DNA from 2 places in the Lysinibacillus sp. NPDC097162 genome. Region 2 is predicted to be linked to the other one. Evidence: riboswitches for the same ligand, from Rfam matches in the RefSeq annotation. Region 2 holds a riboswitch; the other holds the start of a gene.
What was found. A riboswitch is a leader RNA that binds a small molecule or an ion and turns the genes downstream of it on or off. The one in region 2 is predicted to bind lysine.

Region 1 (3,217 bases), on a different contig from region 2:
CACTCATTTTAGAGTTGAACCTTATTAAACTACACGATCCTAAATACAATATCATGCTAACGGATGATAAAACGTATCCGTATATAAAAATTACGAATGAAAAATATCCACGGCTTATTACAACACGGAAAGTAAAAAAAGATAAAGCAAAATACTTTGGTCCTTATCCAAATGCGTATGCAGCAAGTGAGACAAAAAAGTTGCTCGATAGACTATACCCACTTCGAAAATGTGTACAATTACCTTCAAAAGTTTGCTTGTATTATCATATGGGACAATGCTTAGCGCCGTGTGTAAAAGAAATTGATGCACAAGTATATCACGATATGATTGAAGATATGACGAAGTTCTTAAATGGTGGAGTAGAGACAGTAAAAAAAGAGCTTGAAGCGAAAATGTTGGCTGCAGCTGAGCAACTAGAATTTGAGCGAGCGAAAGAGTTCCGCGATCAAATTGCACATATTGAAACGGTTATGCAAAAGCAAAAAATTGTGTCCAGTGATACTACGAATCGCGATGTATTCGGTTATGCAGTTGAAAAGGGCTGGATGTGTGTGCAAGTCTTTTTCGTTCGTCAAGGTAAGTTGATTGAACGCGATGTTTCCATCTTCCCTATTTATCAGGATGTTGAGGAAGAATTTTTAACATTTGTTGGCCGCTTTTATGAAAAGCCTGAGCATATTAAGCCTAAGGAAATTTTTATTCCTCAGTCGATTGATGCAGCAATTTTAACGGAATTATTAGAGGTTAAAGTGCTAACGCCGAAGCGAGGACAAAAAAAGGAACTAGTAGATTTGGCCATGAAAAATGCAGAAATTGCTGTGGCGGCAAAATTCCAGCTAATTGAGCGACAGGAAGAGCGAACAATTGGTGCTTGCGAGGCATTGGGTGAAGCAATGGGGATTTCAGCACCTCTTCGCATTGAAGCATTTGATAATAGTCATATGCATGGTGCTGATGCGGTATCAGCAATGGTTGTGTTTATTGATGGTAAACCTGCAAAGAAGGAATATCGTAAATACAAGACACGCACAGCCGCTAAACATGACGATTACGGAGCAATGCAAGAAGTGATACGTCGCCGTTACACGCGTGTATTGAAAGAAGGATTGCCATTGCCTGATTTAGTTCTAATAGATGGCGGTAAAGGACAGATGGAAGTAGCGCGAGAAGTGTTAGAGGATGAGCTTGGTCTTGTTATCCCAATTGCGGGCTTAGCAAAAGATGAAAAGCATAATACATCACAGCTTTTATTTGGAGATCCGCCCGATGTCATTGCATTAAAGCGGACAAGTGACGGGTTTTATTTACTACAGCGTATTCAGGACGAAGTACACCGTTTTGCCATTACATTTTTACGCCAACAGCATGAGAAAAATGCTATTCAATCTGTTCTAGATGGAATTGAAGGTGTTGGTCCAAAGCGCAAGCAACAATTATTGAAGCATTTCGGCTCTGTTAAAAAGATTCGTGAGGCAAGTGAGCTTGCACTTCAAGAAGCGGGAATACCTGCGAACTTAGCGAACAGTATTTACAATTATTTTCAGCAACAGACATTGTCAAAGGATTAGACATATGCTAAGGTTGTCATAGAACAATGAAGTGAAAACACTATCTTGTTCTATTACACCTTATATGAATGTTTATGTGAGCAATGCATAAAAAGGAAGTATTTTCATATAAGAAAAATTAATAATTCACTATTTTAAGTGATGATAGAGGTGCAAGATTCAATAGTAGCACATTGAAGGATGGACAAATCCAGTGACAATGTGTGAAAGGGGAGCTTGCCGAAGTGAAGTATCGTTGTTTCCGATACTTTGCTGGTTTTGCATTTAATAGATGTAAGACTGTCGAATCTTTACGTTTCGGAGAGCTATCACACATGCGCAAGCTTTTTATTGTACATGTTGCAGGCAGCTTTCACGTTATGTGAGTGCTGCCTTTTTGCTGTTCTAGAGACGAATTGATAAAAGGAGAATGATGATAATGGCGAGTATTGTATTGAAATTTGGCGGACCTGCAATCGCTTCAACTGAGCGCATTCGAGAGGTAGCTAAAATAGCTATAGCCAAAAAAGAGCTTGGCTATGAAGTAGTAGTGGTGACTGCAGCAATGGGTCGCACAGCAAAAGACTTAGCAAAGATGGGACGTGATTTATCAGACGATGCTTCTAAACGTGAGATGGATGTACTACTATCGACGACCTCACAATTAGCAAGTGCCCTTTTTGCAATTGCTTTACAAGAGGAAGGCTATGATGCAGTTTCATTGACTGGTTGGCAGGCTGGGGTGCAAACAGATGCGAAACATTTTAATGCACGTATCGACCATATCGATGTGAGCCGTATGAAAGAACATTTGATACAAGGACAAATTGTCGTTGTTGCGGGGGAGCAAGGCATTAATAGTGCGCACAATATAACAACACTTGGTAAGGGTGGCGCAGAAACAACAGCAGTAGCCATTGCAGCCGCATTAGAAGCGGAACGTGTTGACATTTATACAAATGTGGATGGAGTTTATACAGCAGATCCTCGTCATATTGAAAAAGCAAGAAAGTTAAAGGAGATTTCATATGATGAAATGCTTGAACTATCACATTTAGGTTCACATATTTTACATCCACGTGCAGTGGAGCTCGCAAAAAAGTTTCAAATCCCAGTTATTATTCGTTCAAGCGTAGTAGATACAGAAGGTACTTTATTGAAGGAGGAAGTTGAAATGGAGAAAAATTTAATTGTACGTGGTGTTGCTTATGAGTCTGATATCATTCGCCTAACAATCGGTTATGATACATACTCAACTGCATCGTTAGCAGATATGTTTGCTATACTTGCAGACAATCGCATTAATGTTGATATTATTGTGCAAGCTATTATAGAAGGTGTGAGACCATCAGTATCTTTTACAATTTTAAAAGAAGAGTTTGCTGATGCTTTACGTGTACTAGAGGATAGTAAATTGTCACTTGGTTTTAGCTTTGCAGATTTTGAAATTGGCTTAGCGAAAGTTTCAATTATAGGATCAGGCATGGCATCAAATCCTGGCGTTGCTGCACGAATGTTTGACCGTTTACGCCGCGAGGATATTGCAGTAAAAATGGTCAGTACTTCTGAAATTAAAGTTTCTGTTGTTGTACCACAGGACGAAATGATCCGTGCTGCAAACGCATTACATGAGGAGTTTAATTTAGCAGAAGAGATTCCCGTAAACT
Region 2 (3,217 bases):
GTCATAATGAAGTAAAGCACACATGCGACAAAGAACGATTCGAAATAACGGAAGTTATTACCCGAAATCGATTTTGTTTGAAAGAATAATTCCGTTACACCAATTACACTTAAAACGGCAGTATCTTTAATATTCATAATGAGTTGGTTACCTGTTGCAGGTAAGATGTTACGAGCAACTTGCGGTAATACAACATGCATCATAATTTGCACATGCCCCATGCCAATCGCAGAAGCAGCTTCGTATTGACCTTTATCGATAGAGACAATCCCACCACGTACGATTTCAGCCATATACGCACCCGTATTTAGTGAAACGACTAAAATACCAGCAGTAATAAAGTGCATATCGATGCCAAAAGCAATATCTAGCCCGTAAAATACTACCATTGCCTGTACAATCATTGGTGTACCACGGAAAAATTCAACATAGCATGTCAGTATAAAATTAATACATTTTAATAAAAAATGTTTTATACTTTTTTTACGAACTGGAATGGTATGCATAATCCCAATAAAAAATCCGATGAATGCACCAATAATTGTACTGATTGTTGAAATGAGTAACGTATAATACGCTCCTCGTAAAAACATTTGCCAGTTGTTTTCTATAATAGAAATGATCCATTCTAAACTCATGATGTTCCTCCTAACAACGTGTTGTTGCTTTATATCAATTATGCCTTTTGTGAAATCATCTCTTCATTTGAATTCATTTGCTTTATTCAAAATATGTGACACACTTCTTAGACATGACTTTATTCAGAATGACTGCCTTTCTGAACAAACTAAATATGATAAAGGCTGTCCCAGTCGCTCTTAGCAAAATGTCACGACTTTCAATCAGTAAAAATCAACTTCTCTATATGTTGTAAGTGAATTTTCACTTAGAGAAAACAGCATACTTGAAATTTCCGGTATGCTGTTTTTTCGTTAAGGACAACCCTATCTCTTTTTGTATTACTGAGCTGCAGGTTGTTGAAGAATAGCTTCTTCCATAATTTTTTGGCGATCATCTTCTGAAATACCTTTTAAGATTTCATTAATTTTATCTAGACTAGCATCACCTTTACGTAAACCAACTGCAATTGAAGTATTTGAAATATCTGTATCAAATCCTTCTTCAAAAGATACAAATGTGAATTTGTCATTAGCTGCTGCTGCCGAAATACCTTCTGGACGTTCAGCTACATAGCCATCAATTTTGCCAGCTTCTAGAGCTACACGCATTGCAGAGAAGTTTTCCATCGCTGTTTGCTTTTCTACACCTTTAATTTGATCGATAACATTATAGTTAGATGTATTTAGCTGAGATGTAACTTTTGCACCTGAAAAATCTTGAATTGATTTTGCATTTTCATATTTGCTACCTTTTTTAATTACCATTACGAAATCAGAAGTGTAGTAGTTTTCAGTGAAATCAATTGTTTGTTTACGTTCTTCTGTTGGAGACATCCCTGCTACAATCGCATCGATTTTTTTTGACTGAAGCGCAGGTACTAAACCGTCCCATTCCATTTTTACTACTACTAATTTTTTACCTAAGCCATCAGCGATTTTTTTCGCCATTTGTACATCGTAACCGCCTGCATACTCTGCATTATCAGCAATTTTCACTGCTCCGTTTGCATCATCTTGCTGAGTCCAGTTAAATGGAGGATAACCTGCTTCCATCCCAATGCGGAACTCTCCACCAGTTTCTTCCTTTGAACCATCACCTGTTGTCTTTTCATCCTTGTCACCAGAACCACAAGCCGCTAACACGATTGCTGTCATTGCTGTTAACATAAATAACAACCATTTTCTTTTCATCTAAAACTCCCCTTTTCTGTAAAAAAAATAAAGCAACTGTACAAAAAAAGACCTAAGTTTTGAACTTAGGTCTTACCTTTTATTGACAGTTGCCCAAATCCTCACTATAATTTCCATGTTTCCGAGATAGCACAACCTAGTAAACTGGAATTGAATTTACTAGGACAGTCCTGCACTTATTCACTGCAGACCCAGCATAAAAGTACGAGCTCCTTTTATACTTCGGCGATATTTCCTTCTCCATTACGTCTTCGCTTGCTTATACTCAGCAATGGACTAATAAATACCGCGCCTCTACCTCACAAAAAACAAAAGTGAGGTTTGTTTATTTAATTGATATATAGATATTACTATAAAGCTAGCATAGTCGTCAAGATAGTTTTATCATTTTTCTGACTAATTACAAAATTAGCCTTTAATCCTTTTAAAATCCATAAATAAAGTAGAATAACATTAACTATGTTTGTCATCATTTCACAAATTTTTATTATAAAAAACAAGATTTATAAACCATAAGAATCGATTTCCCAGTCAAATAAAGGCCATTAAGACCATCAAGCAAATTTCATTATAGCGTAAATCAATCTAAATGAAAAACCCTGCTAAACAGTTAAGTTTGCAGGGTTTGAATACTTAATTTATCGAATTAAGAATTTAATAATAAATCTTCTGGATTTTCAAGTAACTCTTTAACTGTTTTAAGGAAGCCTACAGAATCTTTACCATCGATAATACGGTGGTCGTAAGATAATGCTAAGTACATCATAGGACGAATTTCTACTTCGCCATTTACTTCTACAGGGCGTTTTTTAATTGAGTGCATTCCTAAAATAGCAGCTTGTGTACCGTTCATAATAGGTGTTGACATTAATGAACCGAATACACCGCCATTTGTAATTGTGAATGAACCACCTTGAAGATCAGCTAAACCTAATTTTTTATCGCGTGCTTTTTTAGCTAAGTCTGCAATTGAATCTTCAATTTCAGCAAAGTTTTTGCGGTCAGCATCGCGTACAACTGGTACTACTAAACCTTCTTCAGTTGATACAGCTACACCAATATCAAAGAAGTTATTTAAGTGAATTTCATCGCCAACGATTTGAGCATTCACATAAGGGTATTTTTTAAGCGCCGCAACAACAGCTTTTGTGAAGAATGACATGAAACCAAGCTTAGAGCCAGTAGACTCAAAGAATTGATCTTTTTTACGAGAACGTAGTGCCATAACATTTGTCATATCTACTTCATTGAATGTTGTAAGCATAGCAGTCGATTGCTTAACTTCTAATAAACGTTTAGCAATTGTTTGACGACGACGGCTCATTTTTTCAACTGTAACACGTGACTCATCAACAGCTACTACTGCTTTTGGTGCTGCTGGTGTCGCTTGAGGTGCTGCTACAGGT

Region 1: linked by a shared signal. The riboswitch ahead of ACIQXW_RS15980 (aspartate kinase) and the one ahead of ACIQXW_RS07560 (transporter substrate-binding domain-containing protein) in region 2 are both predicted to bind lysine.

What each region holds. Positions count from the first base shown of each region.
Region 1 is NZ_JBIWDT010000003.1:271,752-274,968, forward strand. Features, by position in the region: gene uvrC (excinuclease ABC subunit UvrC) at 1-1,571, shown strand, start outside; lysine riboswitch at 1,709-1,887, shown strand; gene ACIQXW_RS15980 (aspartate kinase) at 1,990-3,217, shown strand, end outside.
Region 2 is NZ_JBIWDT010000001.1:1,507,114-1,510,330, forward strand. Features, by position in the region: gene ACIQXW_RS07555 (amino acid ABC transporter permease) at 1-638, opposite strand, end outside; gene ACIQXW_RS07560 (transporter substrate-binding domain-containing protein) at 960-1,811, opposite strand; lysine riboswitch at 1,931-2,116, opposite strand; gene odhB (2-oxoglutarate dehydrogenase complex dihydrolipoyllysine-residue succinyltransferase) at 2,458-3,217, opposite strand, start outside.